One region of the Pseudomonas sp. 1L-E-NC-VB-C3 genome, then DNA from elsewhere that is predicted to be linked to it. Evidence: predicted binding sites of a transcription regulator. Region 1 holds the regulator's gene; each other region holds the start of a gene.

What was found. The regulator FliA, encoded in region 1, starts transcription of late flagellar genes. The targets are predictions, from matches to a motif close to CTAAAGTTTNNNNNNNNNNNGCCGNTAA.
Region 2: a site for FliA is predicted at 2,942-2,969, ahead of AC0Z5Z_RS07235 (methyl-accepting chemotaxis protein). Genes of this name have one in related genera too.
Region 3: a site for FliA is predicted at 3,015-3,042, ahead of AC0Z5Z_RS04205 (methyl-accepting chemotaxis protein). Genes of this name have one in related genera too.
Region 4: a site for FliA is predicted at 5,374-5,401, ahead of flgM (flagellar biosynthesis anti-sigma factor FlgM). Genes of this name have one in related genera too.

Annotation. Positions count from the first base shown of each region.
Region 1 covers NZ_JBXAWD010000007.1:175,126-182,362, forward strand. The annotation lists gene flhF (flagellar biosynthesis GTPase FlhF) at 1-303, shown strand, start outside; gene fleN (flagellar synthesis regulator FleN) at 420-1,250, shown strand; gene fliA (RNA polymerase sigma factor FliA) at 1,247-1,987, shown strand; gene AC0Z5Z_RS13650 (chemotaxis response regulator CheY) at 2,155-2,526, shown strand; gene AC0Z5Z_RS13655 (protein phosphatase CheZ) at 2,545-3,333, shown strand; gene AC0Z5Z_RS13660 (chemotaxis protein CheA) at 3,387-5,672, shown strand; gene AC0Z5Z_RS13665 (protein-glutamate methylesterase/protein-glutamine glutaminase) at 5,722-6,867, shown strand; gene AC0Z5Z_RS13670 (flagellar motor protein) at 6,867-7,237, shown strand, end outside.
Region 2 covers NZ_JBXAWD010000003.1:375,188-382,424, forward strand. The annotation lists gene hutC (histidine utilization transcriptional repressor HutC) at 1-277, opposite strand, end outside; gene AC0Z5Z_RS07220 (formimidoylglutamate deiminase) at 424-1,788, shown strand; gene AC0Z5Z_RS07225 (lipocalin family protein) at 1,910-2,479, opposite strand; gene AC0Z5Z_RS07230 (hypothetical protein) at 2,509-2,763, opposite strand; gene AC0Z5Z_RS07235 (methyl-accepting chemotaxis protein) at 3,046-4,938, shown strand; gene AC0Z5Z_RS07240 (DUF924 family protein) at 5,046-5,648, opposite strand; gene AC0Z5Z_RS07245 (class 1 fructose-bisphosphatase) at 5,652-6,662, opposite strand; gene AC0Z5Z_RS07250 (DUF3999 domain-containing protein) at 6,951-7,237, opposite strand, start outside.
Region 3 covers NZ_JBXAWD010000002.1:162,606-169,842, reverse strand. The annotation lists gene AC0Z5Z_RS04210 (pyridoxal phosphate-dependent aminotransferase) at 49-1,236, opposite strand; gene AC0Z5Z_RS04205 (methyl-accepting chemotaxis protein) at 1,278-2,903, opposite strand; gene AC0Z5Z_RS04200 (glycerate kinase) at 3,209-4,348, opposite strand; gene AC0Z5Z_RS04195 (sugar diacid recognition domain-containing protein) at 4,587-5,708, opposite strand; gene AC0Z5Z_RS04190 (MFS transporter) at 5,880-7,190, shown strand.
Region 4 covers NZ_JBXAWD010000017.1:56,138-63,374, reverse strand. The annotation lists gene AC0Z5Z_RS23415 (sensor histidine kinase) at 1-572, shown strand, start outside; gene AC0Z5Z_RS23410 (glutamine synthetase family protein) at 880-2,121, shown strand; gene AC0Z5Z_RS23405 (MFS transporter) at 2,191-3,585, shown strand; gene AC0Z5Z_RS23400 (flagellar brake protein) at 3,659-4,405, opposite strand; gene AC0Z5Z_RS23395 (flagella synthesis protein FlgN) at 4,495-4,962, opposite strand; gene flgM (flagellar biosynthesis anti-sigma factor FlgM) at 5,011-5,337, opposite strand; gene flgA (flagellar basal body P-ring formation chaperone FlgA) at 5,500-6,261, opposite strand; gene AC0Z5Z_RS23380 (chemotaxis protein CheV) at 6,344-7,237, shown strand, end outside.

The DNA.
Region 1 (7,237 bases):
CAGAAACAGGTTCTAACCGCCGCTTATCACAGTTACAAGCGTTGCGGGCTGGCCGGTTGCATCCTGACTAAACTGGATGAAACGGCCAGTCTCGGCGAAGTGTTGAGCCTGGCGATCAGTCATGAATTGCCGGTCGCGTACCTGACCGATGGCCCACGGATTCCGGATGATCTGCATCTGCCGCGTCGTCATCAATTGGTCAGCCGCGCCGTCAGCGTGCAAATGCAGGAAGAACCCAGCGAAGAAGCCATGGCTGACATGTTCGCTGATATCTATCACAGCCCGACCAAGCAGGTTGGCTGAGGTAATCATGAACAGTTTTTGTACCTACATCGATGGTCTGCCACGCATTGTTCCGATCAGGAACGCGCAGCCAGTAATGTGGCCTCCGTCTATGCAAGACAAGGTAAAGAAATAACATGGGCAGCATGCATCCCGTACAGGTGATCGCGGTGACCGGCGGCAAAGGTGGCGTCGGCAAGACTAACGTGTCAGTGAACTTGTCGCTGGCGCTGGCAGAGCTTGGCCGTCGGGTCATGCTGCTGGACGCCGACCTGGGCCTGGCGAACGTCGACGTTCTGCTGGGGCTGACACCCAAGCGCACACTGGCCGACGTTATCGAAGGCCGTTGCGAACTGCGCGACGTGCTGTTGCAAGGCCCGGGCGGGATTCGCATCGTGCCGGCGGCCTCCGGCACGCAGAGCATGGTGCACCTGAGCCCGGCGCAACACGCCGGCCTGATCCAGGCGTTCAGCGACATCGGCGACAATCTCGACGTGCTGGTGATCGACACCGCTGCGGGTATTGGTGACTCGGTAGTCAGTTTCGTTCGTGCCGCGCAAGAGGTGTTGCTGGTGGTCTGCGACGAGCCGACTTCGATCACCGACGCTTACGCGCTGATCAAGTTGCTCAACCGCGACTACGGCATGAACCGCTTCCGCGTGCTGGCCAACATGGCGCAGAGCCCGCAAGAAGGGCGCAACCTGTTCGCCAAGTTGACCAAGGTCACGGATCGCTTCCTCGACGTCGCCCTACAATACGTCGGCGCCGTGCCATACGACGAAAGCGTGCGCAAGGCAGTGCAGAAGCAGCGCGCCGTCTACGAAGCCTTTCCCCGTTCCAAGTGCGCACTGGCCTTCAAAGCCATCGCCCAGAAGGTCGATACCTGGCCGCTGCCCGCCAACCCGCGCGGGCATCTGGAATTTTTCGTCGAGCGTCTCGTGCAGCAAACCGCAGGGCCTGTGATATGACCGCCAGTGGCATGAATCTTTACAAAAAGTCGGCGCGTGACGCGCAATACGAATTGATCGAGCGTTACGCGCCACTGGTCAAGCGCATTGCCTATCACTTGCTGGCGCGCCTGCCGGCCAGCGTGCAGGTCGAAGACCTGATCCAGGCCGGGATGATCGGTTTGCTGGAAGTCTCGACCAAATACGACGCCAGCAAAGGCGCCAGTTTCGAAACGTACGCGGGCATTCGAATCCGCGGCGCGATGCTCGATGAAGTGCGCAAAGGGGATTGGGCACCACGCTCGGTTCACCGTAATACCAGGATGGTCAGCGACGCGATTCGCTCGATTGAAGCTAAAACCGGCCGTGACGCTAAAGATCACGAGGTTGCGGCCGAACTCCAATTGAGTCTCGACGATTACTACGGGATTCTGAATGACACCTTGGGCAGTCGCCTGTTCAGTTTCGACGACCTCTTGCAGGACGGCGAACACGAAGGGCTGCACGAGGATGGCGCCAGTGCTCATATGGAGCCGTCACGCGATCTGGAAGATGAACGCTTTCAGGCGGCGCTGGCGGACGCGATTGCCAATTTGCCGGAGCGTGAGCGACTGGTGTTGGCGCTGTACTACGACGAAGAGCTGAACCTCAAGGAAATCGGTGAAGTCCTTGGCGTCAGTGAATCGCGGGTCAGCCAGTTACACAGCCAGTGCGCGGCCCGTCTGCGGGGGCGTTTGGGGGAGTGGCGAGCGCGCTGAAGGCAGTGTGGGGACACTGCGAAACGAGGCTGGTGCGGTGATGAACGGCGCCGGTCTCGATCCGTTGTGCTCCAGACAAACTTTAAGTGCTGCGCCGATTGATTGAAGTGGCGCGTCCAGGTGCTGGGCGCGTTTAAGACTGCTTGGAGGTCGAATTGAACAAAGACATGAAAATCCTCATCGTTGATGACTTCTCAACGATGCGGCGGATCATCAAGAACCTGCTGCGCGATCTTGGGTTCACCAACACCGTCGAGGCCGACGATGGCACCACTGCCATTCCGGTGCTCAACAGCGGCAGCATCGACTTTCTGGTAACGGACTGGAACATGCCGGGCATGACCGGTATCGACCTGCTGCGTCACGTGCGCGCCGATGAAAAACTCAAGCACCTCCCGGTGTTGATGGTGACTGCTGAAGCCAAGCGCGAGCAGATCATCGAGGCCGCTCAGGCCGGTGTGAACGGTTACGTGGTCAAACCTTTCACGGCTCAAGCGTTGAAAGACAAAATCGAGAAGATTTTCGAACGCATCGGCTGATGAATGCGCGGGGGAGCTATGGAGCATAACGAATCATCACAGGGCGATTTCGAATCGACCCTGAAAAAACACGCGGTCGAACTGGTCGAGAGCCTTGAAAAAGGCAAGTTCGGCGACGCGGTGCAACTGATCCATGAGCTCAATCAGACCCGTGACCGCGGCCTGTATCAGGAAGTGGGCAAGCTCACACGTGAACTGCACAGTGCGATCGTCAATTTCCAGATCGATCCGCACATGCCGCAGGCCGAGGAAGTGTCGCAAATCACCGACGCCACCGAACGCCTGGGCTATGTGGTCAAGCTGACGGAAGCCGCGGCCAACCGCACCATGGATCTGGTGGAAAGCGCCACGCCGGTGGTCAACAGTCTGGCTGATGAAGCGCAGACGTTGAGCGCCGATTGGGGCCGCTTCATGCGTCGCGAGGTCGGGGCTGAAGAGTTCCGTGAACTGGCGCGCCGGGTCGACGGTTTTCTGTCACGCAGCAGCACGGACAACCGTGCGGTGTCGAGCAACCTCAACGACATCCTGCTTGCTCAGGATTACCAGGACCTCACAGGTCAAGTGATCAAGCGTGTGACCCAACTGGTCACCGAAGTCGAAAGCAATCTGCTCAAACTCGTGCTCATGGCCAGTCAGGTCGACCGCTTTGCGGGCATCGAACATGACCGCGCCGCAATGCTTGCTGAAAAAGATCCACAAAAACATCTCTCGCAGGGTGAAGGTCCGCAGATTCATGCCGATAAACGAGAAGACGTTGTGTCCGGTCAGGACGATGTGGACGATTTGTTATCCAGCCTTGGATTCTAGAGTTTCGGAATTCGGGTTTTTTGGGTTTTTAGACCTGTAGGAGCACCCCATTAATGAGCTTCGGCGCCGATGAAGAGATCCTTCAGGATTTCCTGGTTGAGGCCGGCGAGATTCTTGAGCAACTGTCCGAACAACTGGTCGAGCTGGAAAGCCGCCCGGATGATGCAGATCTGCTCAATGCAATTTTTCGCGGTTTCCACACTGTAAAAGGGGGCGCCGGCTTCCTTCAGCTCAATGAGCTGGTGGAGTGCTGTCACATCGCCGAAAACGTCTTCGACATCCTGCGCAAGGGTGAGCGTCGCGTTGATGCAGAACTGATGGACGTGGTGCTCGAAGCACTGGACGCGGTGAACAGCATGTTCAGCGAAGTCCGTGAGCGTGCACCGATCACCGCTGCCACGCCGGAACTGCTGGCCGCGCTGGCGCGTCTGGCCGAACCGCAATCGGCGGATGAAGCCCCGGCTTCGCCGGTTGCCGAGATGATCGAAGAACTGGTCGTTGAAAGCGACTCCTCGGACGACATCACCGATAACGAATTCGAACAACTGCTGGACTCGCTGAATGCCGTCAAGGCCCAGGCTGAGGCTCCGGCCGCTGCTGTGGCGCCCGCGCCGGTTGCCGACACGGCGGCGAGCGATGAAATCACCGACGCCGAATTTGAATCGCTGCTCGATCAGCTGCACGGCAAGGGCCAGTTTGCTGTCGATGCGGTCGCTTCGGCGGCACCAGCAGCGCCGGCTGCTCCGGCCGCGCCTGCTGCGGGTGACAGCTCGGACATCACCGACGACGAATTCGAAGCCTTGCTCGATCAGTTGCACGGCAAGGGCAACTTCGCCGTTGACGCGCTGGAATCGGCCATCGCTTCGGCCCCGTCAGCACCTGCTGCACCGGCAGCCGCTGCGGCCGGCAGTGATCTGATCAGCGATCACGAATTCGAATCGCTGCTCGACGAATTGCACGGCAAAGGCAAGTTTGACGCCAGCGCTGCGACTGCCGGCTCCGTGTCGAGCGTCGCCACGCCAGCGGCGAAAGCTCCGGCTGCCGCTGCTGCGCCGAAGCCTGCCGCCAAGCCTGAGCCGAAAGCCGAGGCGCCGAAACCGGCCGCCGCTGCTGCACCGGCTCCGGCCCGTGCGCCAGCCGCTGCACCGGCAGAAAAACCGGCCAGCGAAGCGGAAACCACCGTGCGCGTCGACACCGCGCGGCTCGACGAGATCATGAACATGGTCGGCGAGCTGGTGCTGGTGCGTAACCGTCTGGTGCGTCTGGGCCTCAACAGCGGCGACGAAGCCATGTCCAAGGCTGTGTCGAACCTCGACGTGGTCACCGCTGACCTGCAGACCGCCGTGATGAAAACGCGGATGCAGCCGATCAAGAAGGTCTTCGGGCGCTTCCCGCGTCTGGTTCGCGACCTCGCACGTCAGCTCAAGAAAGAGATCAACCTGGAACTGGTGGGCGAAGAAACCGACCTCGACAAAAACCTTGTCGAGGCTCTGGCCGACCCGCTGGTCCACTTGGTGCGCAACGCCGTCGACCACGGCATCGAGTCGCCGGAAGAACGCGAAGCATCGGGCAAGGCCCGTGGCGGTCGCGTGGTGCTGGCGGCCGAGCAGGAAGGCGACCATATCCTGCTGTCGATCTCCGACGACGGCAAAGGCATGGACCCGAACGTCCTGCGTTCGATCGCGGTAAAACGCGGTGTGATGGACAAGGACGCCGCCGATCGCCTGAGCGATACCGAGTGCTACAACCTGATTTTCGCTCCGGGTTTCTCGACCAAGACCGAAATCTCCGACGTGTCCGGCCGTGGTGTCGGCATGGACGTGGTGAAGACCAAGATTTCCCAGCTCAACGGTTCGATCAACATCTACTCGACCAAGGGCCAGGGTTCGAAGATCGTCATCAAGGTGCCGCTGACCCTGGCGATCATGCCGACGCTGATGGTCATGCTGGGCAATCAGGCGTTCGCGTTCCCGCTGGTCAACGTCAACGAAATCTTCCACCTCGACCTGTCGACCACCAACGTCGTCGACGGTCAGGAAGTGGTGATCGTGCGCGACAAGGCGCTGCCATTGTTCTACCTCAAGCGCTGGCTGGTCAGCTCCGCCGCTCACGAAGAGCAGCGCGAAGGCCATGTGGTGATTCTTTCGGTGGGCACTCAGCGCATCGGCTTCGTCGTCGATCAACTGGTCGGCCAGGAAGAAGTGGTCATCAAGCCATTGGGCAAAATGCTCCAGGGAACTCCGGGCATGTCCGGCGCCACCATCACCGGTGACGGCCGCATTGCGCTGATTCTCGATGTTCCAAGCATGCTCAAGCGTTACGCCACAAAGCGTATTTGAATCCGGGGCGGCGGCGCGATGACGCGCCGCTGCACCTAATGGAGTGTTTATGGCAGTCAAAGTCCTGGTGGTGGACGATTCGGGTTTTTTCCGCCGCCGCGTCTCGGAAATTCTTTCGGCGGATCCGAGCATCCAGGTGGTCGGCACGGCCACCAACGGTAAAGAGGCGATCGATCAGGCCATGGCCCTCAAGCCTGACGTGATCACCATGGACTACGAGATGCCGATGATGGACGGCATCACGGCAGTGCGGCACATCATGCAGCGCTGCCCGACCCCGGTGTTGATGTTCTCCTCGCTGACCCACGAAGGCGCGCGGGTAACCCTCGATGCGCTGGACGCCGGCGCGGTGGATTTCCTGCCGAAGAATTTCGAAGACATCTCGCGCAACCCCGAAAAGGTCAAGCAGTTGCTGTGTGAGAAAGTCCACAGCATCTCGCGCAGTAACCGTCGTTTCAGTGCCTACAGCGCGCCGGCTCCCGCCGCTGCGCCAGCGCCGACGCCTGCTCCGGCAGCGTCGAGCTACGGCAGCCACACGAGCCACAGCAGCCCTGTCCCGGCACGTCCGGCACCTGCGCCTGCGCCTGCCCGTGCATCCGCTGCCAGCGCTTCGTCGCCGGCTCCGAAACGCAAAGCCTACAAACTGGTTGCCATCGGCACCTCGACGGGCGGCCCGGTCGCGCTGCAACGCGTACTGACGCAGTTGCCGGCGAACTTCCCGGCGCCGATCGTGCTGATCCAGCACATGCCGGCGGCGTTCACCAAGGCGTTTGCCGAGCGTCTCGACAAGCTCTGCCGCATCAGCGTCAAGGAAGCCGAGGATGGCGACATCCTGCGTCCGGGCCTGGCGCTGCTGGCGCCGGGTGGCAAGCAGATGATGATCGACGGCCGTGGCGCGGTGAAGATTTTGCCGGGTGACGAACGTCTGAATTACAAGCCGTGCGTGGACATTACCTTCGGTTCTGCAGCCAAGTCTTACGGCGACAAAGTTCTGGCAGTGGTGCTGACCGGCATGGGCGCCGACGGCCGCGAAGGCGCGCGTCTGCTCAAGCAGGGCGGCAGTTCGGTGTGGGCGCAGGACGAAGCTAGCTGCGTGATCTACGGCATGCCGATGGCCATCGTCAAAGCCGATCTGGCTGACGCGGTGTATGGTCTGGACGACATCGGCAAGCACATCGTCGAGGCGTGTATCTGATGGATGTTCTCAGCCTAATCGGCCTCATCATGGCGTTCGTCGCCATCATCGGCGGCAACTACCTTGAAGGCGGTCACCTCGGCGCGCTGGCCAACGGCCCGGCAGCGCTGATCGTGCTGGGCGGCACGGTCGGTGCTGCGCTGCTGCAATCGCCGATGAGTGCGTTCAAGCGCGCCATGCAGATTCTCGGCTGGATCTTCTTTCCGCCGCGTGTCGATCTGGCCGGCGGCATCGACCGCGTGGTCAATTGGAGCCTGACGGCGCGCAAGGAAGGCTTGCTTGGCCTCGAAGGCGTAGCCGACGCCGAGCCTGACAGCTATTCGCGCAAGGGCCTGCAATTGCTGGTCGACGGCGCCGAGCCGGAAGCCAT
Region 2 (7,237 bases), on a different contig from region 1:
GCGAGGCGATTTCGTCGGCAATGTTGTGCACTTCGAACAGCGCGGACTGGCTCTTCGGTTCGGCGACAAACGTGCCCACGCCTTGCATGCGCACCAGCAGGCCGTCGGCGGTCATCTCGCGCAGGGCGCGGTTGATGGTCATGCGGCTGAAGCCGAGCTGGCTGACCAGTTCGCTTTCGGACGGCACGCGGTAGTGCGGCGGCCAATTACCGCTGTCGATTTGCTGGGTGATCATCTGTTTGACGCGGGCGTACAAGGGCGCCGGACTGTCGCCCATGTTCGCGGCCAACGGAGAAACTGGAGGCGGAGTCGGCACGGTTGATCCCTGTTCATTGGATGAAAGTGACTAGCTTGCCGGAGTTTACCGGGCAGGCAAACGTCTGTATATGTATATACAAATAACACACGATGGGGTGCCGAACGATGTCCGCCTTCTTTGCCGAACGCGCACTGCTGCCTAACGGATGGGCCAAAAATGTACGTCTCGAGGTCAGCGCCGATGGCCTGCTGACCCGAATCCAGGCCGATTCCAGCGCAGACGAAGCCGAGCGGCTGCGCGGGCCGTTGCTGCCGGGGATGCCCAATCTGCACTCCCACGCCTTCCAGCGTGCCATGGCTGGATTGGCCGAGGTGGCCGGCAACCCCAACGACAGTTTCTGGACCTGGCGCGATCTGATGTATCGCCTCGTCGGAAAAATCAACCCGGATCAGCTCGGCATCATCGCCCGTCAGCTGTACATCGAAATGCTCAAGGCCGGTTACACCTCGGTCGCCGAATTTCACTACGTGCACCACGACAGCAACGGCCAGCCGTATGCCGATCCTGCCGAACTGGCTTTGCGTATCAGCCAGGCCGCCAGCGAAAGCGGCATCGGTCTGACCCTGCTGCCAGTGCTCTACAGTCATTCCGGATTCGGCGGGCAGACGCCAAACGATGGCCAGCGTCGCTTTATCAACAGCACTGAAAACTATCTGAATCTGCAAGCGCGGTTGCAGCCATTACTGGCGCAGCAAAAGGCGCAATCGCTGGGCCTGTGTTTCCACTCGCTGCGGGCGGTGACGCCACAACAAATCAGCGAAGTGTTGGCGGCCAGTGACAAACAATGCCCGGTGCACATACACATCGCCGAACAGCAAAAGGAAGTCGACGATTGCCTGAGCTGGAGCGGTCGTCGTCCGCTGCAATGGCTGTACGAGAACACTGAAGTCGATCAGCGCTGGTGTCTGGTCCACGCAACCCACGCCAATCCGCAAGAAGTCACTCTGATGGCCAACAGTCGCGCGATCGCCGGGCTGTGCCTGACCACTGAAGCGAATCTGGGTGACGGGATTTTCCCGGCGGTGGACTTTCTTGCCCAGGGCGGGCGCATGGGCATTGGCTCCGACAGCCATGTGTCGCTGAGCGTGGTGGAAGAATTGCGCTGGCTGGAATATGGCCAGCGTCTGCGTGACCAGCGGCGCAATCGCTTGTATGGCGCGCAGCAGCCGATGGTCGGCCGCACGCTGTATGACGCGGCGCTGGACGGCGGCGCGCAGGCGCTGGGTCAACCGATTGGTGCGCTGGAAGTGGGCAAGCGCGCGGACTGGATTGTCCTGGACGGTAGCGATCCGTATCTGGCGACGGCTGCGGGGGACGGGATTCTCAATCGCTGGTTGTTCGCCGGCGGCGATCGCCAGGTGCGCGATGTGCTGGTCAATGGTCAATGGGTGGTGCGCGATGGCCGGCATGCTGGCGAAGAGCAAAGCGCCCGAGCCTTCACCCAGGTCCTGCGCGATCTCTTGGGCTGACCCAAAACTAAACTGTGGGAGCGAGCCTGCTCGCGAACTCGGTGTATCAGTCCGTATTCAGGTCGACTGATACACCCTCTTCGCGAGCAGGCTCGCTCCCACAGTTGATTTGTATCGAGGCTTAATTGGAGGTCTTGGCCATCTGCCGATCCGACGCGCGCCAGATCAGGCGTGTGGTGTCGTAACCCTGCTGACGCGCCTTGCTCAGCAATTCTTCACGCACTACGCCGTTGACGGTCGGTGTGCGTGACAGCAGCCACAGGTACTTGCGACTCGGATCGCCGACGATGGCGGTCTTGTAATCGTCGCTGACGTACAACACCCAGTACTCGCCCTTCGCCACACCCGGCACCAGACGCGAGAACCAGTTATCGAATTCGACCCAGAGCTTGTCGGTCTTGCCCGGCACTTGTGGATAAGCCGTGCCCTTGGCTTCTTCCCACTGCCACTCCGGAGTCAGGCAACGGTTGAGCACGCCGACATTACCGTCAGGCTTGAGGGTGTAATGGGCTTCGGATTGCGCGCAGTGGCGCTGGAAGTACATCGGCAAGCGTGCGAGTTCATACCAGGTGCCCTGATAACGCTTGAGATTGACGCTGTTGACGGTCTTGGGCGCCAACGGGTCGACGCCGGAAGTGGCGCAGCCAGCCAGTACCAGGCCAGCAAAAAGGATCAGCAATAACCGCTTCATTTTTTTCTCCGTGGGCGCGAAGCCCCGGTTTACTTCAGGCCTTGGCCGGAAAACATCAGCACTTTGTCACCGGCGTATTGCACGCTGATAAAGCTGTTCTTGTCGCCCCAGGTGCAGCTGGACATACCGAGCGCGCCCGAGCAATCGGTGGGCTTGCCGAGAAGGGTTTCCACTTCGGACTTGGCCATGCCGGCCGAGAGCTTGGAGTAGTTTTCCTGATTGACCTTGCTGCATGCGGCCAACAGCACGCAAAACGACAGCAGGGCGATAGATCGCAGCGACATGGTGAAACTCCTGGAACGAGGGGGGATGGCATGGTGCCAACCAGAAGCTTAGAAGAGAAAAGTGTCATCTGGTTCCGTGACCGAACGCCTATTTATCAGCCCGCCCGTCCGGCTTTTGTCGGTAAATCAAAAACTTTGTGAAGCCGTCGAGCATTTCGTCGACTTTCCCTGCAAACGCCTAATCTTTGGCGCGGCGCGGTCGAAAATAAGAGCAGCGCAACGCTGCCGAATATGGCAAATTGCCGCCCTTTCCTGACCAGCCCCTTCGCGGTAGTTCATTCGATGACCAGAAACATGAAATTCAGCCACAAGATTTTGCTGGCTGCTGCCCTTGTGGTGGCCGTTGCGTTCGCCTGTTTCATCCTCTTCAACGACTATCGCCAGCGTCAGGCATTGAGCAGCAGCACCGAAGCGACCATGCAGGAACTGGGTAGCCTGACCACCAGCAACATCCAGACCTGGCTGGAAAGTCGCATTCAACTGCTGCAATCGCTGTCGCAGCAAGTCGCCGTCGACGGCAACGCGCCCGCCAGCCTCAAGCGCATCATCGACCTGCCCGCCTACACCGGCAATTTCCAGCTCAGCTATTTTGGCGGTGCCGACGGCGTGATGTTCTCGGTGCCGGCCGGCAACCGTGCGCCGGACTACGATCCACGGGCGCGCGGCTGGTACAAAGCGGCCAACAGCGCGCAGCAGACCATCGTCACCGAACCGTACATCGCCGCCTCGTCGGGCAAACTGGTGATCACCGTCGCCACCCCGGTACAACGTCAGGGCCAGATGCTCGGCGTCGCCGGTGCCGACATCGATCTGACCAGCGTCAGCGCGATCATCAACTCGCTGAACTTCGGCGGCCACGGTCATGCATTCATTGTCAGCGCCGAAGGGAAAATCCTGATTCACCCGGACAGCAAGCTGGTGCTCAAAACACTGGCCGAGGCTTATCCGAACGGTGCGCCCAAAGTCAGCCCGGGCCTGAAAGAAGTCGAGTTCGACGGCAAGACCCAGTTGATCTCATTCACCCACGTCAACGGCGTGCCATCGGCTGACTGGTACGTGGCGCTGGTGCTCGACAAAGACACCGCGTTCTCGATGCTCAGCGAATTCCGCACCTCGGCACTGATCGCCATGGTCATCGCCGTGTTGATCATCATCGGCCTGCTCGGCATGCTGATTCGCGTGCTGATGCAACCGCTGCTGACCATGGGCCGTGCGATGCATGACATCGCTGAAGGCGAAGGCGATCTGACCAAACGTCTGGTGATTCACGGCAATGATGAATTCGGCGCGCTGGGTACGTCGTTCAACCGCTTCGTCGAACGCATTCATACGTCGATCCGCGAAGTGTCCTCGGCCACCGGCCAGGTCAACGAAGTCGCCCTGCGTGTGGTCGCTGCCTCGAACTCGTCGATGTACAACTCCGACCAGCAGGCCAGCCGCACCAACAGCGTCGCCGCCGCGATCAATCAGCTCGGCGCCGCCGCCCAGGAAATCGCCCAGAACGCCGCGCTCGCCTCGCAGCATTCCAGCGATGCGCGCAGCCTCGCGGTCGACGGCCAGCAGGTGGTGGATAAAACCATCCACGCCATGCAACAACTGTCGGCGAAGATCAGCGATTCCTGCGGCAACATCGAAACGCTGAACAGCAACACGGTGAACATCGGCCAGATTCTCGAAGTGATCACCAGCATTTCCCAGCAGACCAACCTGCTCGCACTCAACGCCGCCATTGAAGCCGCGCGTGCCGGTGAGGCCGGACGCGGTTTCGCCGTGGTCGCCGACGAGGTGCGCAACCTTGCGCACCGCACCCAGGATTCGGCGCAGCAAGTGCAGAAGATGATCGAAGAGCTGCAGGTCGGCGCACGCCAGGCGGTAACCATCATGACCGAGAGCCAGCGCGAGAGCGAAAGCAGCGTCGGCATCGCCAACCAGGCCGGCGAGCGTCTGGGCAGCGTGACCCAGCGCATCGGCGAAATCGACGGCATGAACCAGTCGGTAGCCACCGCGACCGAAGAACAGACCGCCGTGGTCGAGTCGATCAACGTTGATATCAACGAGATCAACACGCTGAATCAGGAAGGCGTGGAGAACTTGCAGGCGACGTTGCGCGCGTGTTCGGACCTTGAGCAGCAGGCGGCGCGGTTGAAGCATCTGGTCGGCAGCTTCAGGATCTAAGCTGCAGCCTCAGGCCTCTTCGCGAGCAGGCTCGCTCCCACAGTGGAATGCATTTCAATTGTGGGAGCGAGCCTGCTCGCGAAAGCGGCATAAACCGCACTGAAGATTCAGAATCTTGAGCCGGGCCTGGACAGGAACTCCAATTCCTCAGACGTAGACTCCCGCCCCAACACCGCATTGCGATGCGGAAACCTTCCAAACCGGGCAATCACCTTCCGATGCCGCTCGGCGTAGTCCAGGTTATCGGCAAACACCGCCCGCTCCGACTCTGGCTGTTCAGCCACCAATTCAATAAATCTGGAAACGGCTTCGTTCTGCACCGCGAGGTTTTCGCAGTGCTCGAACACCAGATAAATGAACACACGCTGAATCGGTTTCAACTGCCGATCGAAATCCGCTGCAATGCCTTGAGCGACGAGCTTCTGAGCGCGCAGATCACCGGAAAAGGCTTTGGGAGTGTCGCGATAGATCATGCGCGGCAGCTGATCGAGCAGCAGCACTACCGCCAGCCAGCCTTCGGGACATTGCGTCCACTCAGTCAATTCGCCGGCCAGGGCCTGATCGACAAAGACCCCGAAACGCGTCTGCGCTTCGAGGTCTTGGCTGTTTCGCTTGCCGAACCACAACTTGCCCTTTTCGGCCGCCACTTCGTTGGCTGATTCGGCATGTCCGAACCACCAGTCGAGCAACGGCTGCCAGGGCGCGTGCATGGTTTATTCCTTGTGGTAAGCCGTGGCGCGGGCGACTTCTTCTTTCGAACCTAGGAACACGGCGACGCGCTGGTGCAGGCCTTCCGGCTGGATGTCGAGAATACGCTGGTGACCGTCAGTGGACGCGCCGCCGGCTTGTTCGACGAGGAACGACATCGGGTTGGCTTCATACATCAGGCGCAGCTTGCCCGGTTTCGACGGCTCGCGGCTGTCGCGCGGGTACATGAACAGACCACCACGGGTCAGGATACGGTGGACGTCGGCAACCATCGCCGCGACCCAGCGCATGTTGTAGTTCTTCTTCAACGGGCCTTCTTCACCGGCCAGCAGCTCGCCGACATAGCGCTGCACCGGGGCTTCCCAGTGACGCTGGTTGGACATGTTGATGGCGAATTCCTGGGTGGTTTCCGGGATGGTGATGTCTTCGTGAGTCAGGACGAAGCTGCCCATTTCGCGATCGAGGGTGAAGCCTTTGACGCCGTCGCCCAGGGTCAGCACCAGCATGGTCTGCGGGCCGTAGATGGCGTAACCGGCGGCCACTTGCTGGGTGCCTGGCTGCAGGAAGGCTTTTTCGTTCAGCGGCTCGTTCTGGCTCAGGTATTCGTTCGGGCAACGCAGTACCGAGAAGATCGTGCCGACCGGGGCATTGATGTCGATGTTCGACGAGCCGTCCAGTGGGTCGAACACCAGCAGGTACGCGCCTTTCGGGTATTTGCCCGGGATCTGGTAGGCATTGTCCATTTCTTCGGACGCCATGCCGGCCAGGTGACCGCCCCATTCGTTGGCTTCGAGCAGGATCTCGTTAGAGATCACGTCGAGCTTCTTCTGCACTTCGCCTTGCACGTTCTCGGTGCCCATGCTGCCCAGAACACCACCCAGGGCGCCTTTGGACACGGCGTGGCTGATCTCCTTGCAGGCACGCGCTACCACTTCGATCAAAAAGCGCAGATCGGCAGGAGTGTTGTTGCTGCGGGTCTGCTCAATCAAATAGCGACTCAAGGTAACGCGGGACATGGACGGCTCCGGTGGAATGGGGGGGCGGAAAACCCGCGCAGTTTACAGGGAGTCTGAAAACCTAGCGAGCGAAGACGCCGGCTAACGTGCGCCTGGATGTATTTGCCTGTATGAGACGTGATTGTAGGTGGAGAGTTCAGGTGTCGGATTGAGCGTAGTTCGGTTCGGCATGAGCGATTGAGGATTTTCAGTGTTTGCCCGGGCGCCTTCGCGAGCAGGCTCGCTCCCACAGGGCAATGCATTCCATTGTGGGAGCCCGCTCGCGAACGGCGCAAAGCGCCGCCATGCTCAGGTATTGGCAGGCGGCTTGCGCAACAGGCTGAACGCCATCGCCCCGAGAAACACCACACTGAGCAGCAACACCGCCCACAGCCCGAACTTCTTCCAGTTGGTCCCGGCCACCGCAGCCGTCGTCGCCGTTGAGGTTTGCGTGGCCACTGCTTCGCCCTGCACCGTCGCCTTGCCCAGGCTCGCCAGCCTTTCTGGCTTGAAGTCCGGAATCAACGTTGCCAGTGGCAGATTCGCCGTTTTCACCGTGGCATTGCCCAAGGCCAGACTGTACGGCCCTTCGCCCC
Region 3 (7,237 bases), on a different contig from region 1:
GAGCGTGGGAACGATCAGCAAGGCGCCGGTTCAGGCAATGCAAGACCCTCAGGCACTGCGCGCCTGCAACAGCTGCACCGCACACAAGGCAATCCGCGCGCAGGCATCCGCCAGTTTGACCCGATCCCCCACCAGCCCGATACGAATATGTCCCGCCGCGCTCGGCCCGAACGCTTCGCCGGCCAACACCGACACGCCGTAGCCTTCCAGCAAGCGCTCGGCAAATGCCTGGGCGCCGAGGCCGGTCTGACGAACGTCGACCATCACGAACATGCCGCCATCCGGGCGAATCGGCTGCAACCCAGGGCAACCGTGCAAACGCTCGCACACCAGATCGCGGCGCAAGCGGTATTCCTCGCGCATCTGAGAGACTTCCGGCAGATCACTTTGCAGCGCTACTTGCGCGGCCTTCTGTACAAAATCCGGCAGACCGAAGAGCATGCTCAGCGACAGATTCACCAGATGCTCGGCCAAGGGTTTCGGGCCGATCATCCAGCCGATGCGCCAACCGGTCATTGCATGGGATTTCGACAGACTGTTGATCGTCGCGGTGCGCTCGGCCATGCCCGGCAGGCTCGCCGGGCTGATGTGCTCGCCTTCATATAACAGCTCGCTGTACACCTCATCGCTGATCAGCCACAGGTCATGGCGAATGCACAGCGCTGCCAGTTCCTGCCAGATCAGCAAGGACAAACTCGCGCCGCTGGGGTTGTTCGGACTATTGAGCAGCATGGCGCGCGTTCTCGGCGTGATGCGCGCAGCGACATCGGCCGGGTCGACACGAAAACCGTTCTCGGGGCGAACCGGCACCGCAATCACCTTGGCACCGCAGGCGCCAAACACACCTTCGTAAGTGACGTACATCGGCTCAGCGACGATCACTTCATCGCCCGGATCGAGCAGACACTGCGCCACCGAGTACACCGCGCATTGTGCGCCGGGCAGGACAATCACCTGATCAGGATCAACCCGTTGACCACTGCGCTGGCGATGACGCTCGGCAATCAGCCTGCGCAGCTCGAACCGCCCACGCACGTCGGCGTAATGGGTATCGCCGGCCAACAGGCTATCGATCGCGCCATGGACGATCGGCAACGGCGTATCGAAATCCGGATCGCCGACGCTCAACAACAAAACATCAACGCCCTCGGCGCGCAGTTCCAGCGCTCGGTCGTGAATCTGCCAGGCAGCGGCACCCTCCCCGGCGATTCGTTGGGTCAAGGCTGAATAGCGCATGTACGTCTCCTGTTAGCGCGGTTTCCAGCCTTCACCGTATCTCAAATCACGAAACGCGCCACCATCGCGTTCAAATCCACTGCCAGTCGCGACAGCTCGTGGGTCGCGGCGCTGGTCTGGTTGGCCCCGGCGGCCGATTGCGTGGCGAGGTCGCGAATATTGACCAGGTTGCGATCGACCTCACGGGAGACTTGCGCCTGCTCTTCCGACGCGCTGGCGATGACCAGGTTGCGTTCGTTGATCTGGTGAATCGATTGCGTGATCTGCTCCAGTGCCACGCCAGCCGCGCGGGCCATTTCCAGAGTGGACTGGGTACGCTGGTTGCTTTGCTGCATCGAGGAGACCGCTTCACCGGTGCCGTTCTGGATGCCGGCAACCATTTTCTCGATTTCCTGGGTCGACTGCGCGGTGCGATGGGCCAAGGCTCGCACTTCATCAGCCACCACGGCAAAGCCACGGCCAGCCTCGCCGGCACGCGCGGCTTCAATCGCAGCGTTGAGCGCCAGCAAGTTGGTCTGCTCGGCGATGGCACGAATCACGTCCAGCACCTTGCCGATGTCACGGCCCTGCGCGGCGAGGCCTTCGATCATCTGCGCGGTGTTCTGCACGTCGTGGGTCATGGTCTGGATCGCGTCGACGGTTTTCACCACTTGATCGCGACCTTCGCGGGCGGCGTGGGTCGACTGATTGGAAGCTTCGGAAGTCGAAACGGCATTGCGCGCCACTTCTTCCACCGCAGCGGTCATCTCGTTGACGGCCGTGGCGGCCTGTTCGATTTCGTTGTTCTGCTGCTGCAACCCGCGCGACGCTTCTTCGGTGACCGCGCTGAGTTCTTCGGCAGCGGCGCCCAGTTGCGTGGCGGAACCGGCGATCTGCTCGATGGTTTTGCGCAGGTTGGTCTGCATCGCGGCCAAGGCTTCGAGCAGGCGCGCCGGTTCGTCCTTGCCGTCGACTTCGATGGCTTTACTGAGGTCACCGCCAGCAATGGTTTGCGCAGCGAGCACGGCGCGGTTGAGCGGCGTGACGATGCTGCGGGTCAGCAACCAGGCGAGCAACACGGTGGCCAGCGCCGCAATCACGGCGACGATGATGATCCCGGTGATGGCGCTGTCATAGTTTTCACCGGCCTTAATGGCCGCCGCTCTGGCCCCGGCGGTATTCATGCCGATCAGCTTGTTGAGCTGCTCGCCCATCTGATCGGTGCCTTCCTTGATGCGCGTGTTGATCAACGCGCGCATCGCTTCCAGATCGCCCTTGCGCGACAGCTCAATCATCTGATTCTGCGCTTGCAGGTAATTATCGAGCGTCGTCGAAAACGTCTGGAAGACCGCGCGCTCTTCAGGGCCTGCCGGCAACGCAGCGTAGCTGGCCTGCGCTTTGCGCACCTTGTCGACGAGCACCGCGATGCGGGTTTCTGCCTCTTGCAGGCTGGCCGGTTCGCGATTGACCAGCACACGGAACGAGAGAATGCGCATGCGCAGGACGTTTTCCGTGACCACGCTGAGGTGGGTCACGCTTGGCAATTGGTTGGTGTCCATGTCGACCGACGCCTGACGAATGACCGTCATGCGGCTGACCGCGAACACGCCGAGGACAATCACCAACAAGGCGATAAAGGCAAAACCGAGGAAAGCACGTGGCGCGATATTCAGGTTACGCAGGGACATGGTCGGACTCTCGAAAGAAAGAAACTACGAGCGTCCATGCCGTGAGCACTGGCCCATAGCGGGCGACAGTCCGGCGGCACTGAATTGTGGTTTTGTGTGCGCCTGACCGTTGTATCGGCCAGGCTTGAGGAAGGTTTCGGGTCTGCGGTAAATATTTTTCAGGACGTGGCAACAATCAAAAACTGCTCCGCTGCCCTTGGTAGGAGCTGTCGAGTGCAACGAGGCTGCGATCTTTTGATCCTGCTTTTAAAAGTCAAAAGATCGCAGCCTCGTTGCACTCGACAGCTCCTACATAGGCAAGCCGATCAGCGTTGGGCGGCGAGTTGCCAGACCCGAGCAATATCGGTGGCGCGTTCACGCAGCAGGCGCGGTGCTTCGGCGCAGGCTTGTTCGAGTGTCATCGGTCCGCTGGTCACGGCGAAAGCGGCGTCGATGCCGTGTTGATAGAGTTCCTGGTAGCCCTCGCCCAAGGTCCCGGCGATCACAATTACCGGCACAGCGTGTTGTTTGGCAACTCGCGCAACACCGAACGGCGTTTTGCCGCGAAGGGTTTGCGCATCGAAGCGGCCTTCTCCGGTAATCACCAGATCCGCACCCTTGACCGCGTCAGCGAGCCCGACCAGTTCCGCTACCACCTCGACGCCCGCCTGAAACTGCGCACCGAGAAAAGCCTTGGCCGCAAACCCCAGACCACCCGCCGCGCCGCTGCCCGGTTCATCGCGCACGTCCCTGCCCAATGCTTGCGCGCAAAGCTCGGCGAAGTGCCCCAGCGCCTGATCGAGCTGCTCAACCTGCGCAGGCGATGCGCCCTTCTGCGGGCCGAAAATGGCCGAGGCGCCGTGGGGGCCGCAGAGCGGATTGTTGACATCAGCGGCGATGTCGAAACGCACATCGGCCAGACGTCGATCAAGCCCACTCAGGTCCAATCGCGCCAGTTGCGCCAAGGCCAGGCCGCCGGGCACCAGCGACTGATTCTGCGCATCCAGCAACTTCACCCCCAGCGCCTGCATCGCCCCGGCGCCGGCGTCATTGGTCGCGCTGCCGCCAATCGCCAGAATCACCCGTTGCGCGCCGGCATCCAGCGCTGCACGAATCAATTCACCCGTGCCAAACGTGCTGCTTATGCAGGCATCGCGCTGTCCCGGCGGGACCAGTTGCAGACCGCTGGCCTCGGCCATTTCGATGATCGCGGTGTGGTTGTGCGGTAGCCAACCCCAAGCAGCATCGACCGGCGCGCCCAGTGGACCGCGCACGCGGGTGCGGCGTAACTCACCTTCGCAGGCTGCAAGAATCGACTCGACCGTGCCTTCGCCGCCATCGGCCATCGGGCATTTGATCAGCGTCGCCTGCGGCCAGACCTGCGCCAGTCCGAGGGCAATGGCTTCGGCAACGCCTTGGGCACTCAGGCTGTCCTTGAACGAGTCGGGGGCGATGACGATTTTCATGGGAATTCTCCGGTTGCAGTGGCGTTCATGCTGCCAGCGGTCGTGAGCGTTGACGCCAGTCGGGTGCACAAGTGGCGTCGACGTTTATTGTTCATTTCCACAAAAGATATGTGTTGGTCGTACCGGCCTCATCGCTGGCAAGCCAGCTCCCACAGGGTTCTGCGGTGGCTATGGAAGTTATGAACGCCTTCTGACCTGTGGGAGCTGGCTTGCCAGCGATGGCGGCCTCAAGGACAACTCATGGCAATGGATCAGTCTGCGGCAGCAGCTGCACCCCAAGATACAACGCCAGCATCCCGTCCAGCTTCAACGGATCAACCCCGCTCAACTCGGCAATCCGCTCCATGCGATAACGCAGACTATTGCGATGAATGCCCAACGCCTCAGCGCAGGCCTGACTCTGCCCGTCGTGCTCGCACCAACTGCGCAGGGTCGCCAGCAACTGGCCGTTGCTGTCCTTGGCGATGACCTGGCGCAGCGGCTTGAGCAGTTCGTCCAGCGCATCATCGTTGCGATGACGCCACAGCATGACCGGCAAGCGATAACGATTGAGCGTCAGCAGTCTCGAATTCGGCAGCACGTCACGACCATAAGCGAGCAAATCGCCGACTCGTCGGTAACAGCGACGCAACCCTGCCAGACCATCCGCCTGCCCGCCGACGGCGATGCGCAAAATCTTCCAGCCGAGGCCATCGAGTTTTTCCAGCAGGCGATCATGCTCGACGTTCTGGCTCGCCGGGCGACACCACAACAACGAAGACTTCGCCGAACTCACGCACCAACTGTCCGGATAACGCGAGGTCAGCCACGCACTCAGTGCCTCGACGGTTTGCCCTGGGCCGTGCTCGAGCCCCAGTTCAAACAGATACGGCACCCGGGTCAATTGCGGCTTGAGCCCAAGCTGCTGCGCCTCATCGATCAGACGCGGCGAATCCCCCGCTTCGCTCAGCAGCAACGCCAGCAGATCATCGCAACGCTGCCGTCGCCATTGTTGCTCGGCCTGCTGGTTGCGCTGGCCGACCAGCATTTCAGCGGTCATGCGCACCAGCTCGGCGTAGGTGCGCAATTGCTCCGGCTCGCCGGTGATGCCGAGCACGCCGATCAAGCGCTGATCGAGCAGCAGCGGCAGATTGATCCCCGGTTGCACACCTTTGAGATGCACCGCCGTCTGCGCGTCGATTTCCACCACACGCCCGTTGGCCAGCACCAGTTGCGCGCCTTCATGACGGGTGTTGATGCGCTCCGGTTCGCCGCTGCCGAGGATCAGGCCCTGACTGTCCATGACGTTGACGTTGTACGGCAAAATGGCCATGGCCCGGTCGACGATGTCCTGGGCAAGGTCGTGATCGAGTTCGAACATAGCGGCGGCAATCCTTCAGTTCAGGCACGAACGGTTGTTCAGCCGCACAGGGTCTGGCGGCAAACCCTGTGCTCAGGCACAAAGACAATCCGGCCAAAGGTGGCCGAGACTCTCAGGGCGATCAACGTTACCCTTTGCATCGCAAAAAATCATAATAAAGAGAGAGCCGCTATGTCGCAGAGCGCCGCAGCTACCCAGACCATCGACGACGGTAAAAACGCCGTCTACAAACGCATCACCCTGCGTTTGATTCCCTTCATTTTCATCTGCTATCTGTTCAACTACCTCGACCGGGTCAACGTCGGCTTCGCCAAACTGCAGATGCTCGACGCACTGAAATTCAGCGAAACGGTGTACGGCCTCGGCGCCGGCATCTTCTTCATCGGTTATGTGCTGTGCGGCGTGCCGAGCAACCTGGCACTGACCCGCTTCGGTCCTCGGCGCTGGATTGCCTTGATGATGATCACCTGGGGCACGCTGTCGACCTGCCTGTTGTTCGTCACCACCCCGACCGAGTTCTACACCCTGCGCTTTTTCACCGGTGCCGCTGAAGCCGGTTTCTTCCCGGGCGTCGTGCTGTATCTCTCGCAGTGGTTCCCGACCTTCCGCCGTGGCCGGATCATGGCGTTGTTCATGTCGGCAATCCCGGTCTCCGGTTTGCTCGGCAGCCCGTTTTCCGGCTGGATTCTCAACCACTTCGCCGCCGGCCAGGGTGGCCTGGCCGGCTGGCAGTGGATGTTCCTCCTGCAAGGCATTCCGACGGTGATCCTCGGTGCGCTGGCGTATTTCCTGTTGAGCGACAGCTTCGCCAATGCCAAATGGCTGACCGCCCATGAACGTTCCGTGCTCGAAGCCGACCACGCCGAAGACCTCGCCAACAAACCGAAAACCGCCACCGACTCGCTGCTTGCGGTGTTCAAGAACCCAGCGATCTGGGCCTTCGGCCTGATCTATTTCTGCATCCAGAGCGGCGTGTATGCGATCAACTTCTGGCTGCCGTCGATCATCAAGAACCTCGGCTTCAGCGATAACCTGGTGATCGGCTGGCTGAGTGCGATTCCGTATCTGCTCGCAGCGGTGTTCATGCTGGTCGTCGGGCGTTCGGCGGACTTGCGCAAGGAGCGCCGCTGGCACTTGGTGGTGCCGATGCTGATGGGCGCTGTCGGGCTGGTGATCGCAGTGAATTTCGCGGCCAATCCGGCGATTGCGATTCTCGGCCTGACCATCGCGACCATGGGCGCACTGACCGGCCTGCCGATGTTCTGGCCGGTGCCGACCGCCATGCTGAGCGCGGGCGCAGCGGCTGGTGGGCTGGCGCTGATCAACTCGATGGGGCAGATGGCCGGGTTCCTCAGCCCGTACCTGGTGGGTTGGGTCAAGGACAGCACGGGTTCGACGGATGCAGCGTTGTACGTGCTGGCGGCGGTGATCGTCGGCGGGAGTCTGCTGGCGTTGCGGATGACTCGGACGTTGCGGGCCTAATCAGACGCGCAGATCAAAAGATCGCAGCCTTCGGCAGCTCCTACTCT
Region 4 (7,237 bases), on a different contig from region 1:
AAGAGCTGCGCGACGGCTCGGAGCAGGGCGTGATCGACTTCGAGTTCGCCCACCTCAACGGCATGCTCGTGCAGTTGCTGGGGCTGTACAAACTTGGCGTGAATCAGTTGCCGCTGCAGCCGGCGTATCACGAACTCGACGATTTCATCGAGGCGCAACTGGCCGCGCATCAGGAAGTGTTTGCCAGTCGCGGCATCATCGCCACCTATGAAGTCGATCCGTTGAGCCCGCTGGGTTTCTTCGATCGCGAGCTGATCGCCTCGGTGCTCGGCAACTGCATCAACAATGCGATTCGCTACGCCCGCGAGTCGTTGCTGATTACTGTCAGCGACGAAGCCGGGCAACTGGTGTTGAGCATCAACGACGATGGCGACGGCTATCCGGCAGAGATGCTCGAGCGTCAGGCCGATTATGTGCAGGGCATCAATCACAGCAGCGGCAGCACCGGCCTCGGTCTGTATTTCGCCAATCGCATCGCGGCGCTGCATCAGCGCAACGGCGTGGAAGGGCGCACCGAAATCAGCAATGGCGGGCCGTTGGGCGGTGGGGTGTTCAGCCTCTACTTGCCCTGAGGTCTGGTGTTGGAGCTGCCGAAGGCTGCGATCTTTTGATTTTAAAAAGCAAGATCAAAAGATCGCAGCCTCGTTGCACTCGTCAGCTCCTACGGCTCCTGCACAAGATCGGGATTTTTGTGGGCGCTGCTTGATATTCCGAACAGCCGCAGCCTATTTTGTCCGGGTCGCCGTTCGCGGCTCGCACAACAACAAGGATTGCGTCATGACAACCGATGGCCAGGGTTCACTCGCGCAGCGATTGACCGGCATTGATGAGATTGAATGTGTCACCCCGGATCTGAACGGTGTGCCACGGGGCAAGGTGATGACCGCCGAGGGTTTCCTCGAAGGGCGGCGTTTGCAGTTGGCGCGGGGTGTGCTGCTGCAATGCATCATGGGCGGCTATCCGCCGGCGCGGTTCTACGGCAGCGATGACGGCGATCTGGCGCTGGTCGCCGATCCTGCGCAGATTCACCGTTTGCCCTGGAGCGACGAGCCGCGTGCCATGGCGATTTGCGACGCCGACGAACTGAGCGGGGGGAGCTCAAGTCTCTCGACCCGTGGCCAGCTCAAAGCGGTCATCGCCCGTTACGCCGCGCACGGTCTGGCGCCGGTGGTGGCGACCGAACTGGAATTTTTTGTCTTCGCACCGAACACCGATCCGACTCAGCCGTTCCGTCCGCCGGTGGGCCTCGACGGCCGCCGCGAGGATGGTCAGTCGGCGTTCAGCGTCAGTTCCAACAACGGCCTGCGACCGTTCTTCAGCGAAGTATATAAATGCATGGCCGCCCTCGGCCTGCCGCGCGACACGTTCATGCATGAAATGGGCGTCAGCCAGTTCGAGATCAATCTGCTGCACGGCGATCCGCTGCTGCTGGCCGATCAGACGTTCCTGTTCAAGCACCTGCTCAAGGAAGTCGCGCTCAAGCATGGCCTGAGCGTGGTGTGCATGGCCAAACCGCTGGCGCACACGCCGGGCAGTTCGATGCATATTCACCAGAGCATCGTTGAGATCGGCAGCGGCAAGAATGTCTTCACTGACTCGAACGGCGAGCCGACGTCGATGTTCCGCCACTTCATCGGCGGGCAACAGGCAGGCCTCGCCGATTTCACCGCACTGTTTGCGCCCAACGTGAATTCCTATCAGCGCCTGTGTCATCCGTACGCATCGCCGAACAATGCCTGCTGGTCCCATGACAATCGCGCCGCCGGCTTGCGTATTCCCGCCAGCTCGCCGGCCGCACGTCGGGTCGAAAACCGCTTGCCGGGCGCCGACGCCAACCCGTATCTGGCGATCGCCGCCAGTCTGGCCGCGGGTTTGCACGGCATCGAACAGGAGCTGGAGCCGAGCGCGGCAATCCAGGGTGAGTTCGCCGTGCCGGATAATCTGGCCTTGCCGTGTACCTTGCACGCCGCGCTGGAGCGTCTGAAACGTAGCCAGTTGGCGAGGGAACTGTTCGGGTCGGAGTTCATCGAAGGCTACATCGCTTCGAAGACCATGGAGTTGACCAGCTTCTTTGATGAAATCACTCCCTGGGAGCGCCGTGTGCTGGCCGCCCAGGCCTGACGTATCGCTGCTGCCGGGCTGTCGTTCTGACCGCCCGGTATTTACTGCAAGGAGCCGCTCGGAACGCCGATGCGCCAAATCTGGAAATCCTTTCGAGCGCTGTATTTCGCCTCGCTGATGATGTTGATCGGCTCAGGCCTTCTTTCTACTTATCTGGCTTTGCGTCTGGCCGCCGACAATGTCGACGGGCTGTGGGTCGGTGCGCTGATGGCGGCCAACTATTTCGGTCTGGTGCTGGGCGGCAAGATCGGCCATCGCCTGATCGCCCGGGTCGGGCATATCCGTGCCTACTCGGCGTGTGCGGGGATCGTCGGCGCGGCGGTGCTCGGTCATGGTCTGGTGGACTGGCTGCCGGCGTGGCTGGTGCTGCGGACGATCGTCGGTCTGGGCATGATGTGTCAGTACATGGTCATCGAGAGCTGGCTCAACGAGCAGGCCGATGCCAATCAGCGTGGCCTGGTGTTCAGCGGTTACATGATCGCCTCTTATCTGGGCCTGGTGCTGGGCCAGCTGATTCTGGTCATGCATCCCGGCCTCGGGCTGGAACTGCTGATGCTGGTGGCGCTGTGCTTTGCCCTGTGCCTGGTGCCCGTGACGCTGACTCGACGGATTCACCCGGCGCCTCTGCACCCCGCGCCGATGGAGCCGCGCTTCTTTATCAAACGTGTGCCGCAATCGCTGAGCACGGTGCTCGGCGCCGGTTTGATCATCGGTTCGTTCTACGGTCTGGCGCCGCTGTACGCCTCGCAACAGGGGCTGACGACCGAGCAGGTCGGTCTGTTCATGGGTAGCTGCATTTTTGCCGGCTTGCTGGTGCAGTGGCCGTTGGGCTGGTTGTCCGACCGTTATGACCGCGCATTGCTGATTCGCTGCTTTGCCGGGTTTCTGGCGGTGGCGGCGTTGCCGTTGGCGATCATGCCGCAGGTGCCGCTGGAGGTGTTGTTCGTCGTCGGCTTCTTCTGTTCGCTGGTGCAGTTCTGCCTGTATCCGCTGGCGGTGGCGTTTTCCAACGACCACGTCGAAGGCGATCGCCGGGTGTCGCTGACCGCGATGTTGCTGGTGACCTATGGCGTCGGCGCGAGCATCGGGCCGCTGCTCGCGGGTGTGCTGATGAAGTTTCTCGGCAGTCAGAGCCTGTATGCGTTCTTCAGCTTCTTCGCGCTGGTGCTGGTCTGGCGGATTCGTCCGAAAGCAGTGACCAACCTGCATCAGGTCGACGACGCACCGCTGCATCACGTGGCAATGCCGGACAGCATGTCGAGTTCGCCGCTGGTGGCGGCGCTCGATCCGCGTGTTGATGAGCAGGTGGTGCAGGAGCAGATGGTGCAGGATCCGGCGCCGGTCACTCCTGAGCCCGAACCGGAGCCCGAGCCCGTTGCGCAGCCGGAAGCAGTCGTTGAAACCGAACTGGACAGCGGCAATGACGATAAGCCTGCGCCGGATATCAGTGGTGGCAGGCCTTGAGTCGCACATAAACACCGGCGCATAAAAAAGGGCAGTCCCGCACAGGACTGCCCTTTTTATTTGTCGCTGCGACTCAGAGATCGTCTTTGTCGAAACGCCGTGCTTCACGCTGCAACTGGTAAACGAAACGCTCGACGTTGCGCGCAGCCTGGCCACTGATGTTGTGGAAGCGCAGACCGGCGAAGGTGATGTTGAGTTTTTCTTCGAAGTGCAGGTAGCGCAGCTCGACCGATGTTGGCTGATTGCCGAACAGCGGCGGGGCGATCAGGCGGTCGTAGACCTGGCCCAGTTGCAGGCGATCAGTGATGTCGCCTTCGAAACGGAATTTGCAGCCAGTGGCGGAGATGTCCAGCAGCTTGCCGTGCAGAGGAACCTTGAGCTTTTCGCCGCCCAGTTCAACGCTGACCAGGTCGGTGAGTTTCAACGCAGCGCGGAAGGCGTTGCGGCGCTGGTGGTAGACCACTTCGCTCGGCAGGTCGCCGGTGTAGAAACGGTCGCCGTCGGATTCTTCGATGTTCAGCGTGCCGTTGCATTCCCAAGCGATGCGCACGCCGTCATGAAAGCCTTCGACCTTGAACGGTTCGCCCGCTTGCAGGAAGCGCTCGCCATCGCGCGGGATCATTTCGTCCAGGGCGATCGTCGCGGTTTCGCGGTCGACCTTGATCAGGTAACTCTGAAAACGCTGGCTGCGTTCATGGAAGGTGATGATCAGTGGATCGTGGCTGTCTTGCAGCTGGCGCAGGTTGCTGGAGATTTCCAGTGGCGTGGTGAGCACCTTCGGAGGCTGCGGAGCATCATCCGCGCTTAGGGTGTTGGACACGGTTCTTCAATCTCCAGACAAAATAAGACGACTGGCCAGTATTTTGCCAGCATGTTGCGCAGGTGGATAGTACAGGGTCACCGAATGGCTCATGCCTGGCTGAGCGTTCGCGGCTTGACCGGTTTGGCAAAGGTCCCGCTGGCGTCGTAAAGCGCTGGCGGCTCACCGCCGGTGAGGATCTTCAGCTGATTGGCCGTGGTCGCCTGCTGGATCTGGATCGACTGGCCATTCTTGACGTTGGCAGCCTGGCACTGGGCGATCAGCGCGGTCAGGGCATCGCCCTGGGTCAGCAACTGGTCGCCAATGCTCGAGTGACTGGCCAGTTGCTCAAGACCTGTGCGATCGGTCGGCAGGTTGAGGCTGGCGAGGATTTCGCTGCGCTTGCGGCCATGCTGCTCGAGCAGAATGATCAACGCTTGCTTGGTCGCCAGAATTTCTTCCAGCAACGGCATGTCACGACCATGCAAAGCGAGGGATTCGGTTTGCAATAACTCCAGCAATTGTTGCGCTGGAGCAAAGTCGTCGTTGATCAGTTGCAATAAGTTAGTGTCGTGCATGGCTGGCCTTGGGGTTTAAGCGTCCAAAAGCCTGGCGCCGGCAAAAGCCTAGCGCTGGGCTTCGAAGTTGAGCAGTTTGCTGGCTACACGGTTGCTGTCGACTTTATAGCTGCCATCGGCAATCGCGGCTTTCAACTCGGCCACACGGGCTTTGTCGACAGCAGGCTGATCGCGCAGCTTGTCAGTGACCTTCTGCAACTGTTGAGCCTCATTGCTGAGGTGTACCGACTCCCCGCTTTTGGCGACATTGGCCTGTTCGGCCTGGGTATTCAGCGGCGCGGAGGGGCTGTTTTCAGCGCTTTCCTTGGCGTTGCTGGTACGTGTGCTGCCGGTTAGTGACGAGGAACTGTTCAATCGGTTGAAATCGATAACCATGATAAAAAACCTCTGGGAATTTGGACGCTTGCCATGTTTTCGGCTATCCCCTGAAAAACTTTAGGCCCAATCAACCATAAGCTTGCATGCGCCGTTGCGAGACCTGCTGCGGCACAGTTTAGGGAAGCGACGGGATCGGCGCCAGTTTTCTCCACGAGGCTTTTACATGGCCACTTCGACCTGTCCCGGCGCAATCACCTGCGCCTTGATAACTCTTTGAGAATTAAGGTTTTTTACTCGAATCTGTTCTTTCATGCCGCCATTGGAGAGCGCTTCCCCCGGCATGCGTACGGCAAGGGTGCCGCTGCGCGCAGTGATCACCACCTGGTCACCCTTGCGGACCACTTCGGCCTGTTCCAGATGCACCAGGGTGATGACCTGATCGGCGACCGTTGGTCGGGTAAGTTTCTGCCCGATCGCTTCGTCGACGGAGGTCAGGAAACCCTGGTTGATCGTGCTGACGTCGCGCTCGCGCAAGGTCACGTCCTGCGGCTCGATAATGCCGGCGCGTTTCAGCGGACGAGTGGTCGTCACGATCTCGCGAAACAGGCGGACTTGAGCGGGTACGAACACCGTCCAGGGCGAGCTGCCTTCGCAGCGAACCTTCACCGTGACGCGGCCCAGCGGGCGTGCCGGGCTCTCCAGAGTCGCTGTCAATTCCTTGTCGCACATGGGCATGCGCATGCGCGGGTCGAGCTGGTTGACTTCGATTTCGTAGCGGCCTTCGGTTTGACTGGAAGCCAAATAGTCTTCTACGGTGAATTCAAGAAAGCCCTGAGTCACGCCGATAAGCATATCAGGCAAGGTAACCGCATCTGCATGGGCAGGACTGCCAGCAAGCAAGCAGCAAACGGCGGACACCGCGCAAAGCCCTTTGCGAAGGGAAGATGTCAGGCGTCGGGAAAATGTCGTTTGAGCGTTCATACGAGTTAAAAAGCAAGCGCCGTGCCGTTTAGCAATGAATGTGCGTCGCAACAACACTTGGCGTTGATGTAGGAGTCTGGGCATGGCTGGTGTAATGGATTCGGTGAACCAGCGCACGCAACTGGTAGGGCAGAATCGCCTCGAGCTGCTGTTGTTCCGTCTCGACGGGCCGCAGCTCTACGGGATCAACGTGTTCAAGGTACGGGAAGTGTTGCAATGCCCGTCCCTTACCTTGATGCCCAAATCCAGTCCTGTCGTGTGCGGGGTAGCGAATATACGGGGAGCGACCATTCCGATCCTGGATCTGGCAATGGCAACGGGCTCCGGTGCGTTGAAAGACAAGAACAGTCCGTTCGTGATCATCACGGAGTACAACACCAAGACCCAGGGTTTCCTGGTCCGCTCGGTGGAGCGCATCGTCAACATGAACTGGGAAGAGATCCATCCGCCACCCAAGGGCACCGGTCGCGATCACTACCTGACCGCTGTGACGCGGGTCGACAACCAGTTGGTCGAAATCATCGACGTCGAGAAGGTGCTGGCCGAAGTGGCGCCGACGCCGGAAGCGATTTCGGTGGGCGTGGTCGATGTCGAGACGCAGACCAAGGCATTGTCGCTGCGGGTGCTGACGGTCGATGACTCGTCGGTGGCGCGCAAGCAGGTCACGCGTTGTCTGCAGACCATCGGTGTCGAAGTGGTGGCGCTGAACGACGGCAAGCAGGCGCTGGATTACCTGCGCAAGCTGGTCGACGAGGGCAAGAAGCCGGAAGAAGAGTTCCTGATGATGATTTCCGACATCGAGATGCCGGAGATGGACGGGTACACCCTGACGGCGGAAATCCGCGGCGACGCACGCATGCAAAAGCTCCATATCATCCTGCATACTTCGTTGTCGGGGGTATTCAATCAGGCGATGGTGAAGAAAGTCGGTGCTGATGACTTTCTGGCCAAATTCCGTCCTGATGACCTCGCATCC